Regions from separate parts of the Chromobacterium indicum genome, predicted to be linked through region 1. Evidence: predicted binding sites of a transcription regulator. Region 1 holds the regulator's gene; each other region holds the start of a gene.
The links. Region 1 encodes sigma-54, which starts transcription at its own class of promoters, with help from an activator protein. Its sites were predicted from a motif close to CTGGCACGCTTCATGCTT; they were not measured.

Region 1 (3,205 bases):
TGCACATCAGGGGCACGTTGTGGCTGTGGCAGTAGTCGCGCAGCAGCCGGGGCACCGGCTGGTTGTTGGTGACCATCACCACCGACATGCTCTTGTGGAACAGCTGGTCCAGTGCGGTCTTGGCCGCCGACTGCTCCAGCTTGTTAAGGTAGTCGACCTCGGCGAGGCCCAGTACCTGCACCCGGTTGGGGTGGATGAAGTTCAGGTGGCCGACCAGGGCCAGCGTCGGGCGCTGGTCGTCGTTGCCGATCACGTTGTCGGAGCCGCCGGTGCCGGCGACCCAAGTCAGATTCAGCTTCTGCTGGTTTTCCTGATACAGCCGGCGCACGGTGATGCTAGGCATGGGGCGTCCATTCGCAAAGCAGCTTGTACAGTTCGTCGCGCGCGCCGGTGCCCAGCATCTGCTCGCGCATCTGGCGGCTGGAGAACAGCTGCGCCAGCTCCGACAGCACCTGCAGGTGCAGGTCGGTGGCGTGCTCGGGGACCAGCAGCACGAACAGGCATTGCACCGGCTTGCCGTCCGGCGCGTCGAAGGGAATGGGCGCCTTCAGGCGGATGAACACGCCGGTGGCTTCCTTGAGGCCGCGCGCGCGGCCGTGGGGAATGGCCACGCCCTGGCCGAGTCCGGTGGAGCCCAGTTTTTCACGGCTGAACAGGCTGTCGAAAACCTCGCTGCGGGCGATGCCGCGGGTGTTTTCCACGAGCAGCCCCACTTGTTCGAACACCCGCTTCTTGCTGGCGACGTCCAGATCCAGCAGGATATGGTCCGGGGTCAGGATCTTGCCGATGAGAGTCATGTTGGAGTATGCATGCGGCTCTTGGGGTGAAACTGTGAATTCTACGTTGCCTTGATAGTACTGAAAACCGGCAAGCGCAAAGAAAAACGGGAACCGTCAGGCTCCCGTTGTCTTCAGTCAGGCCTTACAGCGAGGCCTGGGTCTGAGACGCTTCGCCCGAGCCCACCGCGCGGTGCTCGGTCAGCTTTTCCTTGTACTTCAGGACTTGGCGGTCCAGCTTGTCCATCAGGACGTCGATGGCGGCGTAGAGGTCGGCCTCGGAAGCTTCGATGTGGATGTCCTTGCCGGACAGGTGCACATTGACTTCAGCCTTCTGGACCAGCTTGTCCACCGATAGGGTGACGGAGATATCGATCACGTGGTCGACATGGCGGGTAATGCGCTCGAGCTTGTTCTCGATGTATTCGCGCAGCGACGGGGTGACTTCCAGGTGCAGGCCAGTTACTTTGAGGTTCATACCCTAGCTCCTTCTGGTGTTGACCACCCGGTCGGGTTGCCGGGCGGCATTGTATGCTTGAGGCGCCTACAGTGCCTTGCGCAGATTCACCGCCGGAATCTGCATGGCTTCACGATACTTGGCTACGGTGCGTCTGGCAACCTGTATTCCCTGCTTGTCCAGCGCGTCGGCGATGGCGCTGTCGGACAGCGGCTTCGCGCGGTCCTCGGCGTCTATCATGCCGCGGATGTGGGCCTTGATCGCCGTGGCGGAGCACTCTCCGCCGCTTTCAGTTTCCAGCGAACTGCCGAAGAAATACTTGAGTTCGAACAAGCCCCGCGAACAAAGCAGATATTTCTGGCTGGTGGATCGGGAAACGGTGGATTCGTGCAGGCCCAGTTCTTCCGCGATGTCCCGCAGGATCAGCGGGCGCATCGCCACTTCGCCGTGCTCAAAGAACGATTGCTGGCGCTCAACGATAGCTTCCGCCACTTTGAGTATGGTGTCAAACCGTTGCTGGATGTTCTTGACCAGCCAGCGCGCCTCCTGCAAACGGCCGGACATTTCGCCTCCGGCGCGCTGGTCGGCCAGCATGCGCTCGTATAGCCGATTGACGCGCAGGCGGGGCATCGCCGCGCGGTTGAGCTCGGCCGCCCAGCGGCCGCGCAGCTTGCGCACGCTGATGTCGGGAATCACGTAATGGATGTCGCCGTGGCCGAAGCCGGTGGCCGGGTGCGGGTTGAGGCGGGCGATCAGCGCCTGCGCGCCGCGCAGCGCCGCGTCGTCGCAGCGCAGCAGCTTTTTCAGCCGGGCGTAGTCGCGGCCGCCCAGCAGGGCCAGGTGCTCGCGGACGATGGCCAGCGCCAGCGCGTACTCAGGCTCGCCGCCCTGCAGGCGCTGCAGCTGCAGCGTCAGCGACTCGGCCAGCGAGCGCGCGCCCACGCCTGCGGGGTCGAACTGCTGCAGCAGCCTGAGGCCCACCGCCAGCTCGTCGACTTCCAGCTCCAGTTCCAGCGGCAGGTTGCCGGCCAGCTCGTCCAGCTCCAGCGGCAGGTAGCCGTCGTCGTCCAGCTCCTCGATCAGCAGGCGCATCACCGCGCGGTCGCGGTCGGAGAGGGCGATCTCGCCCAGCTGCGTCAGCAGGTGCTCGCGCAGGCTGACCGGGCAGGGCACGTTGAGCATGGGGTCGAAGTCATTGTCGTCTCCCTTGCGGCTGCCGGCTCCCCAGTCCAGCAGTTCGCCGGCGCCGTCGTCGCGGCTGTCGGCGTCCTGGGCCGGGCTTTCCTGCTGTTCCGAGCTGTCGGGAGCGGCTTCGCCGTCGCGGGGCTCGTCGCCGCGTTCCAGCAGCGGATTGTCCAGCAGGAAGCGCTCCACCTCCGTTTGCAGGTCCAGCGTGGACAGTTGCAGCAGCTTGATCGATTGCTGCAGCTGCGGCGTCAGCGTCAGTTGCTGGGATACCTTGAGCTGAAGGGCCTGTTTCATCGTTTACAGATGGAAGTGCTCGCCGAGGTAGACCTCGCGCACTCTCTCGTTGTTGACTAGTTCTTCCGGCTCGCCGGAGGCCAGGACCGAGCCGTCGCTGATGATGTAGGCGCGGTCGCAGATGCGCAGCGTCTCGCGCACGTTGTGGTCGGTGATCAGCACGCCGATGCCGCGTTCCTTCAGGAAGGAGATGATCTTCTGGATGTCGATCACCGCGATCGGGTCCACGCCGGCGAAAGGCTCGTCCAGCAGGATGAAGCGGGGACGGGTGGCCAGCACGCGGGCGATCTCCACCCGGCGGCGCTCGCCGCCGGACAGCGACAGCGCGTTGCTGTCGCGCAGATGGCCGATGTTGAGGTCGTCCAGTAGCAGGTCCAGCTCTTTTTCCAGTTCCTTGCCCTTGAGGCCGGAGATTTCCAGGATGGCGGCGATGTTCTCTTCCACCGTCATGCGACGGAAGATGGAGGCCTCCTGCGGCAGGTAGCCGAGG
Region 2 (3,205 bases), on a different contig from region 1:
CCGGCCTCTGGCCGGTTTTTCATTTTGAATGACGAAAAAAAACGGGGCCGAAGCCCCGCCAAGTCCCTTACACAACAATCTTCGATTCTGGCGGCTTATTCCACGCGCTCGCCGTGCAGCACCAGGTCCAGGCCCTCGCGCTCTCCGTCCTCGGCCACGCGCAGCCCCAGCACGATGTCCACCAGTTTCAGCAGGATGAAGGTGACGATGCCGCAGTAGGCGATGGTCACGCCGACGCCCAGCGCCTGGGTGGCCAGGCTGCCGTCGGCGCCGCCGATGTCCTTGACCGCGAACACGCCGGTCAGCAGCGCGCCCAGGATGCCGCCCACGCCGTGCACGCCGAAAGCGTCCAGCGAGTCGTCATAGCCCAGCATGTGCTTGAGCCCGGTGGCGCCCCAGAAGCAGACCGCGCCGGCGGCGAGGCCGATGATCAGCGCGCCCTTGACGTCGACGAAGCCGGCGGCCGGGGTGATGGCCACCAGGCCGGCCACGGCGCCGGAGGCGATGCCCAGAACCGACGGCTTCTTCTTGGTCGCCCACTCTGCGAACATCCAGGCCAGCGCCGCCATCGCGGTGGCGACCTGGGTGGTGACCATGGCCATGCCGGCGCGACCGTCGGCGGCGCCCGCCGAGCCGGCGTTGAAGCCGAACCAGCCTACCCACAGCATCGACGCGCCCACCAGAGTCAGCACCAGGTTATGCGGCGGCATCGCCTCGCGGCCGAAACCCACGCGCTTGCCCAGCACCAGCGCGGTCACCAGACCGGCCACGCCGGCGTTGATGTGCACCACGGTGCCGCCGGCGAAGTCCAGCACGCCCTTGTCGCCCATCCAGCCGCCCGGCGCCCATACCCAGTGCGCCACCGGCACGTAGACCAGCAGCGACCACAGCGCCATGAAGGCCAGCATCGCCGAAAACTTCATCCGCTCGGCGAAGGCGCCGGTGATCAAGGCCGGGGTGATGATGGCGAAGGTCATCTGGAAGGTCATGAACACCGATTCCGGAATGGTGCCGGCCAGCGGATGCACGGCCAGCTTGCCGGCATCCTTCATGTACACCATGCCGTCCAGCATGAAGCGGGACAGATCGCCGATGTAGGGCGTGCCCACGGTGAAGGCCAGGCTGTAGCCGACCACGGCCCACAATACGGTTACCAGCGCGGTGATGGCGAAACTCTGCATCAGCGTGGCCAGCACGTTCTTCTTGCGGACCATGCCGCCGTAGAACAGCGCCAGGCCGGGAATGGTCATGAACAGCACCAGGGCGGTGGAGGTCAGCATCCAGGCGGTGTCGCCGGAGTTGATCACCTTGGCGGCGACCACCGCCGGACCGGCCGGCGCGTCGGCCAGCGCGGGCAGCGAGAGGGCGGCGAGCCCGGAAGCCATTGCAGCGAGTATCTTTTTCATTATGGTTTCCCCAGTTTCACAAAGCGGTCAGACCGCGTCGGCGCCGGTTTCGCCGGTGCGGATGCGGATCACCTGCTCCAGGTCGTAGACGAAGATCTTGCCGTCGCCGATCTTGCCGGTGCGGGCGGATTTCTCGATGGCTTCCACCACCTGATCCAGCAGCGCGTCGTCGATGGCGATTTCCAGCTTCACCTTGGGCAGGAAGTCGACGACGTATTCTGCGCCGCGATACAGCTCGGTATGGCCTTTCTGGCGGCCGAAGCCCTTGACCTCGGAAACGGTGACGCCTTGTACGCCGATGGCGGACAGCGCTTCGCGGACTTCGTCAAGCTTGAACGGCTTGATCACTGCGGTAACGAGTTTCATGGCGGCTCCTTCTCGGACGATTGACAGATGGTTCTGCTGCGGATGGTTATGCAGGAATCGTGCCAGCCCGTGATGGGCGTTCTCTGAATTGTGATGCACTGCAAAAAAGGCCGCGCTGTCCGTTTTGGCACTTTCCTTGTGCGCCGGGGCTGCTTATGCTGCACAGTTTTGGTGCATCGCTGCGCCGCAGCATGGCCTGGATGAATGCTGGAGACAGGCTGACATGTCCTTGCGGGCAGGAAATGCGGGAGCGCGAGGGCGCTTTTTGCTACACTCGGCTGAAGATCAAGACACTGCGGGAGCCGCTACCATGTTGAGCCAGAAACTGTTTGAAGAAATCAGCGCCAAGATCAGCGAGACCATCGCCGCCAGCCCGGCCAAGGATATCGAGAAAAACGTCCGCGCGATGATGGCTTCCACGTTCTCCAAGATGGATCTGGTCACCCGCGAGGAATTCGACGTGCAGCAGGCGGTGCTGGCGCGCACGCGGGAAAAGCTGGCCGCGCTGGAGTCGCGCCTGGCCAGGCTGGAGAACCAAGTGTTCCCGGATGAGGCCGCGGCTAAAGCGGAAGAGCAGTCCGAACTCGGCCACTCCTGAGCGCCATGACGCTGGCGGTGGTGGCGAGCAGGGCGCTGTCCGGGCTTGACGCGCCGGAGGTTGACGTCGAGGTCCACCTCGCCAACGGCCTGCCCGCGTTCAATATCGTCGGCCTGCCCGACACCGAGGTGAAGGAAAGCCGGGACCGTGTCCGCGCCGCCATCCTTACCTCGGGGTTCGAATTTCCCGCCCGCAAGATCACCGTCAATCTGGCGCCGGCCGACCTGCCCAAGGACTCCGGCCGCTTCGACCTCCCCATCGCCATCGGCATCCTGCTGGCTTCCGGCCAGGTGAAGAACGACGATATCGCCCATTATGAGTTCGCCGGCGAGCTGGCGCTCAGCGGCGCGGTGCGTCCGGTGCGCGGCGCGTTGGCGATGGCCTGCCAGTGCCATGCAGCGGGCCGGGCCTTCGTGTTGCCTGCCGACAGCGCGGCGGAAGCCGCTGTGGTTGGCGGCGCAGCCATTTACGCGGTGGCGTCTTTGCCTCAGGCCTGCGCCTTCTTGAACGGTTTGCAGCCGCTGGAGCCGTTCGCCGGCGCGCTGGGCGGAGAGTGGCCGAACTATCCCGATCTCGGCGATGTCAAAGGCCAGTCCATCGCGCGCGGCGCGCTGGAGATTGCCGCGGCCGGCGGGCACAGTCTGCTGTTGATGGGGCCGCCCGGCACTGGCAAGTCCATGCTGGCGGCCAGGCTGCCGGGGCTGCTGCCGCCCTTGTCCGAGCGGGAGGCGCTGGAGAGCGCGGCAGTGCAGTCGTTGGGATCCCAGGGCTTTCAGCCGGGGCGCTGGCGGGTGCGGCCGTATCGCTCTCCCCATCACACCGCCTCGGCGGTGGC
Region 3 (3,205 bases), on a different contig from region 1:
TTGCATGATAAGCAAATCGGGCCGCCGCGTCATTTATGCGAAAGCAAGAAAAACGGCAGCCTGGGCTGCCGTTCCGATTGACGCGTTTTCTGCTTACAGCGAGTAGTACATCGCGAATTCCACCGGGTGGGTGGTCATGCGGGCCAGGTTGACTTCCTGCATCTTCAGTTCGATGTAGGCGTCGATCCACTCGTTGGAGAACACGCCGCCGCGGGTCAGGAACTCGCGGTCCTTGTCCAGCGCGGCCAGCGCTTCGTCCAGGCTGGCGCACACGGTCGGGATCAGCTTGTCTTCTTCCGGCGGCAGGTCGTACAGGTTCTTGTCCGCGGCGTCGCCCGGGTGGATCTTGTTCTGGATGCCGTCCAGGCCGGCCATCAGCAGCGCGGAGAAGCACAGGTACGGGTTGGCCAGCGGATCCGGGAAGCGCGCTTCGATGCGGCGGCCCTTGGGGCTGGCCACGTGCGGGATGCGGATCGAGGCGGAGCGGTTCTTGGCGGAGTAAGCCAGCTTCACCGGCGCTTCGTAGTGCGGCACCAGGCGCTTGTAGGAGTTGGTGCCCGGGTTGGTGATCGCGTTCAGCGCCTTGGCGTGCTTGATGATGCCGCCGATGTAGTACAGCGCGGTGTCGGACAGGCCTGCGTAGCCTTCGCCCGCGAACAGGTTCTTGCCGTCTTTCCAGATGGACTGGTGGACGTGCATGCCGGAGCCGTTGTCGCCGACGATGGGCTTGGGCATGAAGGTGGCGGTTTTGCCGTAGCTATGGGCGACGTTGTGCACCACGTACTTCAGGATCTGGGTCCAGTCGGCGCGCTGGGTCAGCGTGCTGAACTTGGTGCCGATCTCGTTCTGGCCGGCGGTGGCCACTTCGTGGTGGTGCACTTCAACCGGCACGCCCAGCTCTTCCAGCAGTAGCACCATCGCGGAGCGGATGTCCTGCGACGAATCCACCGGCGGCACCGGGAAGTAGCCGCCCTTGATGCCCGGACGGTGGCCCATGTTGCCGCCTTCGAATTCCTCGGCGGACGCCCATGCGGCTTCCTCTGCCTTGATCTTGACGAAGCAGCCGGACATGTCGGCGCCCCAGGTGATGCTGTCGAAGATGAAGAATTCCGGCTCCGGGCCGAAGTAGGCGGTATCGCCGTGGCCGGATGCCTTCAGGTAGGCTTCGGCGCGCTTGGCGATGGAGCGCGGGTCGCGGTCGTAGCCCTTGCCGTCGGCCGGATCGATCACGTCGCAGTGCATGAACACGGTCGGCTCGTCGAAGAACGGGTCGAGGCGGGCGGTGGCCGGGTCGGCCATCAGCAGCATGTCGGAAGCCTGGATGCCTTTCCAGCCGGCGATGGAGGAGCCGTCGAAGGCGTGGCCGCGCTCGAACCACTCGTCGGCGTCTTCCAGCAGCACATGCGCCGGGATGGAGACGTGCTGTTCTTTGCCGCGGGTGTCGGTAAAGCGCAGATCGACAAATTTGACGTCGTTTTCTTGGATCAGTTTGACTACGTCGGCTACTGCCATGTTTTATCTCCTGGAAGGCAACGTGCACCCAAGGGCAAGTGCGTGAAAATTTTGGTACGTCCCGGTAAGCAGGAAGCGTGCCAGCCTCTGAAACGCTGCTGCTGCATTGTGTCATAGCCGCTTTGGCTTATCCAGCCGGCTGGAATGACTAGACTTGAACCAATCTGGTGCCTCGTCCCAGACAGTGCACCGATATGGTGCAATTTGCCAGCCATGCCGGGTGGGTCGATAATCGCCAACATAAGCCCGAAGTGTTGCAGGAGGAAAACAGATGAGCAGAATGAAACTGATTCTGGAGGCCGCGCACCAGCGCGCCGAACAGTTGGACCTGTCCTACAGCGGAGCGGTGCTGCCCGACGAGGCCTATGAATTGATGCAAGGCCTGCCCAAGGCGGTGCTGCTGGATGTGCGCAGCCATGCGGAGTGGCAATTCGTCGGCACCGTGCCCGGCGCGGTGAACATCGAATGGCGCAGCTATCCCGGCATGGAGCCGAATCCCAATTTTCTGGCCCAGTTGACCCATCAGGTGGACCCGGAGGCGGTGCTGCTGGTGATCTGCCGCTCCGGCGCCCGTTCCGACCAGGTGGCGCGGCTGGCGGCGGACAACGGCTACAGCGAGGTGTACAACGTGCTGGAAGGCTTCGAGGGCGACCGCGACGGCGATGGCCACCGCAACTCGGTCGGGGGCTGGCGCTGGCGCGGCCTGCCTTGGGTGCAGGGCTGAGCGCAGTCCTTGTCCGAGGCGGTTGAAGTTTGCGGCGTTAAGCGGCAAAGTGTGGGGTGAACCCGCAGCTTCGATCTGTCGACAAAGCCACGATGCGCCGTACGGCGCATTCCCGATGGGCGCACGCCCGGTTTCAGGGCGCGCCGGGGGACTTTGTCGGCGGCGTCTTGGCCGCACAAAACATATCGCATTTTGGAAAGCCGGACATGACCGACCGTTACGCCGTAATCGGCAACCCGATCTCCCATAGCCAGTCGCCGTTCATCCACGAGGAGTTCGCCCGGGCCACCGGAGAGGACATCAGCTATGAGCGCCTGTTCGCCGACATCGGCCGCTTCAACGAGGTGGTGGGCGAATTCGTGGCCAAGGGCGGCAAGGGGCTGAACATCACGCTGCCGTTCAAGGGCGACGCCTTCCGCTACGCGTCCGAGCTGACCGAGCGAGCGCGCGCGGCCGAGGCGGTGAACACGCTGGCCTTCCGCGACGGCAAGGTGTACGGCGACAACACCGACGGCGTCGGCCTGGTGCGCGACATTGTGGAGAATCTGGATTACCCGATCGCCGGCCGCCGCGTGCTGATCCTGGGCGCCGGCGGCGCGGTGCGCGGCGTGCTGGAGCCGATTCTGGAGCAGAAGCCCGCCAGCCTGACCATCGTCAACCGCACCGTGATCAAGGCCGAGGCGCTGGCCCATCACTTCGCCCGCTACGGCAAGGTGGAGGCGGTCGGCTACGCGGCGCTGGAAGGCCGCAGCTTCGACATCATCATCAACGCCACGTCCACCAGCCTGAACAACGAGATGCCGCCGCTGCCGCACGGCGTGTTCACCTCGCGCACGTTGGCCTACGACATGGTGTACAGCGCCGGCCTGACGCCGTTCCTGCAGCGCGCCCAAGGCGAAAACGCCGGCATGCTGGCCGACGGCCTGGGCATGCTGGTGGAGCAGGCGGCCGAGTCGTTCTCCATCTGGC
Region 4 (3,205 bases), on a different contig from region 1:
TGATCGAGCGGCGCGGCTGGGCGATGGACGACGTCGGTTTGATCGCGATCGATACGTCGATCTGCTGGCCGGTGGAGATGCCGCCCAGCACGCCGCCGGCGTGGTTGCTGGCGAAGCCTTGCGGCGTCAGTTCGTCGCCATGCTCGCTGCCGCGCTGGGCCACGCAGCCGAAGCCGGCGCCGATCTCCACGCCCTTGACCGCGTTGATGCTCATCATCGCGTAGGCGATGTCGGCGTCCAGTCGGTCGAACACCGGCTCGCCCCAGCCCACCGGCACATTGTCGGCCACCACGCGCAGCCGCGCGCCGATGGAATCCAGGCTCTTGCGGATGGAGTCCATATATTCCTCCAGCCGCGGAACGATGTCCGGATCGGCGCTGAAGAAGGGATTGCCGCCCACATGCTCCCAGCTCTTGAACGGAATGGCCACCTCGCCGATCTGGGTCATGTGGCCGCGAATGACGATGCCGTATTTTTCGCTCAACCACTTCTTGGCGATGGCGCCGGCCGCGACGCGCACCGCGGTCTCGCGCGCCGAGGAGCGGCCGCCGCCGCGCGGATCGCGGGTGCCGTATTTATGCCAATAGCAGTAATCGGCGTGGCCGGGGCGGAAAGTCTCGGCGATATTGCCGTAGTCCTTGCTGCGCTGGTCAGTGTTGCGGATCAGCAGCGCGATGGGCGTGCCGGTAGTCTTGCCCTCGTAGACGCCGGACAGGATTTCCACGGTGTCCGGCTCGCGGCGCTGAGTCACGTGGCGGCTGGTGCCCGGCTTGCGGCGGTCCAGCTCCGCCTGGATGTCCGCCTCGGTCAAGGCCAGTCCCGGCGGACAACCGTCCACCACGCAGCCTATGCCCGGCCCGTGGCTCTCGCCGAAGGAAGTCACCGTAAACAATCGTCCCATGCTGCTGCCTGACATCTGCTTTCCCCTGCCGCTGATTGCGTATCGTCATCGATTCTAGCATGGCGCGCGCAGCAAGCAGCCATGCTGCGGCGCGCATTGAAATCGGCAGCGGACGCTGGCATTCTTTTTGCATAAACGGGCGATGCGGGAATGCCCGCCCTTCCCGACGGGAAGGCCATCCAATCGGACAGGAGTCTGCCATGAACGCATCGACACCCGGCCTCGCGCGCAAGCTCGGCGGCTGGCAACTATGGGGCATCGCCGTGGGGCTGGTGATTTCCGGCGAATACTTCGGCTGGAGCTACGGCTGGGCGCAGGCCGGCACGCTGGGCTTTCTGTGCGCCACGCTGTTCGTCGCGCTGATGTACGCCGCCTTCATCTTCAGCTTCACCGAGCTGACCACCGCCATTCCGCACGCCGGCGGGCCCTTCGCCTACGCCCGCCGCGCCTTCGGCCCGCTGGGCGGCTTCATCGCCGGTTTCGCCACGCTGTGCGAATTCGTGTTCGCGCCGCCGGCCATCGCGCTGGCCATCGGCGCCTACCTCAATGTGCAATTTCCGTCGCTGGCGCCCAAATGGACCGCTTGCGGCGCCTATCTGGCGTTCATGGCGCTGAACATCGCCGGGGTCGGCATCGCCGCGATGTTCGAACTGGCGGTCACGCTGCTGGCCATCTTCGAACTGCTGGTGTTCATGGGCGTGGTGGCCCCCGGCTTCAGCTGGGACAACTTCATGCGCCACGGCTGGGCCGGACAGGACGCCTTCCATTGGGGCGCCGTCGGCGGCATGTTCGCCGCCCTGCCGTTCGCGATCTGGTTCTTCCTGGCGATAGAGGGCGCGGCGATGGCCGCAGAAGAGGCCAAAGACCCGGCCCGCACCATCCCGCGCGCCTACATCGCCGGCATCCTCACCCTGGTGGCGCTGGCCTTCGGCGTGATGGTCATGGCCGGCGGCGCCGGCGACTGGAGCCGGCTGGCCAATATCAACGACCCGCTGCCGCAGGCGATGAAGCTGATCGTCGGCGAGCACAGCGGCTGGCTGCACATGCTGGTGTGGCTGGGCCTGTTCGGCCTGGTGGCGTCGTTCCACGGCATCATCATGGGCTATTCGCGGCAGATCTTCGCGCTGGCGCGGGCCGGCTACCTGCCTCGCGCGCTGGCCGCCATCCATCCGCGCTTCAAGACGCCGCACCGGGCGATTCTGGCCGGCGGCGCGGTCGGCATCGTCGCCATCTTCAGCGACGATCTGGTGCAGATCGCCGGCCAGCCGCTGACCGCCAACATCGTCACGCTGTCGGTGTTCGGCGCCATCGTCATGTACATCGTGTCGATGCTGGCGCTGTTCCGGCTGCGCGGCCGCGAGCCGGCGCTGCTCCGGCCGTTCTCCGCGCCCGCTTATCCGTGGCTGCCGGCGCTGGCGCTGGGCTGTTCGCTGATCTGCCTGATCGCCATGGTCTATTACAACCGGCTGCTGGCCGGCATCTTCGCCGCGATGCTGGCCTCCGGCTACCTGTACTTCCTCGCCACCGCCCGCCAGCGCGCCGAAGCCGGCGTCGACGCTCAGCTGCAAGGTTCGGCCGAGATTGCCGCCCAGCCCTCCCCCACCATCCGGAGCCAAACATGAGCCACGCCATCGCCATAGGCCCGCGGACCTACCGCTTCGCCGACCTGAAAACGCTGATGGCGCGCGCCAGCCCACTACGCTCCGGCGACCAGCTGGCCGGCGTCGCCGCCGCCAGCGCCGAGGAGCGGGTGGCGGCGCAAATGTGCCTGGCCGACCTGCCGCTGACTGTCTTTCTCAACCAGGCGCTGATCCCGTACGAGGAAGACGAAGTCACCCGGCTGATTCTGGACGGCCACGACGCCGCCGCCTTCGCCGCCGTCTCCCACCTGACCGTGGGCGGCCTGCGCGATTGGCTGCTGTCCGACGCCGCCACCGCGGAAACGCTGGCGGCGCTGGCCCCCGGCCTTACCCCGGAAATGGCTGCGGCCGTGTCCAAGCTGATGCGCAACCAGGACCTGGTGCAGGCGGCGAAGAAATGCCGCGTCGTCACCGCCTTCCGCAACACCCAGGGCCTGTCGGGACGGATGGGCGTGCGGCTGCAGCCCAACCATCCGGCTGACGACGCGCGCGCCATCGCCGCCGCCACGCTGGACGGCCTGCTCTACGGCGCCGGCGACGCGGTGATCGGCATCAACCCAGCCGGCGACAGCCCCGACGACATCCGCGCCCTGCTGACCTTGCTTGACGAAGTGCGCCAGCGTTACGCCATCCCCACCCAAAGCTGCGTGCTCACCCACGTCAC

Region 2: glnK (P-II family nitrogen regulator) is a predicted target of sigma-54. The motif match lies at 1,821-1,838, and genes of this name have one in related genera.
Region 3: glnA (type I glutamate--ammonia ligase) is a predicted target of sigma-54. The motif match lies at 1,579-1,596, and genes of this name have one in related genera.
Region 4: eat (ethanolamine permease) is a predicted target of sigma-54. The motif match lies at 1,017-1,034, and genes of this name have one in related genera.

Annotation. Positions count from the first base shown of each region.
Region 1 is NZ_JAYFSJ010000003.1:117,546-120,750, reverse strand. Features, by position in the region: gene hprK (HPr(Ser) kinase/phosphatase) at 1-343, opposite strand, end outside; gene ptsN (PTS IIA-like nitrogen regulatory protein PtsN) at 336-797, opposite strand; gene hpf (ribosome hibernation-promoting factor, HPF/YfiA family) at 922-1,254, opposite strand; gene VA599_RS05315 (RNA polymerase factor sigma-54) at 1,321-2,715, opposite strand; gene lptB (LPS export ABC transporter ATP-binding protein) at 2,719-3,205, opposite strand, start outside.
Region 2 is NZ_JAYFSJ010000015.1:120,942-124,146, forward strand. Features, by position in the region: gene VA599_RS19300 (ammonium transporter) at 96-1,406, opposite strand; gene glnK (P-II family nitrogen regulator) at 1,434-1,772, opposite strand; gene VA599_RS19310 (accessory factor UbiK family protein) at 2,083-2,370, shown strand; gene VA599_RS19315 (YifB family Mg chelatase-like AAA ATPase) at 2,376-3,205, shown strand, end outside.
Region 3 is NZ_JAYFSJ010000002.1:124,701-127,905, reverse strand. Features, by position in the region: gene glnA (type I glutamate--ammonia ligase) at 94-1,512, opposite strand; gene VA599_RS03155 (rhodanese-like domain-containing protein) at 1,784-2,236, shown strand; gene aroE (shikimate dehydrogenase) at 2,443-3,205, shown strand, end outside.
Region 4 is NZ_JAYFSJ010000011.1:96,958-100,162, reverse strand. Features, by position in the region: gene aroC (chorismate synthase) at 1-916, opposite strand, end outside; gene eat (ethanolamine permease) at 1,102-2,523, shown strand; gene VA599_RS16030 (ethanolamine ammonia-lyase subunit EutB) at 2,520-3,205, shown strand, end outside.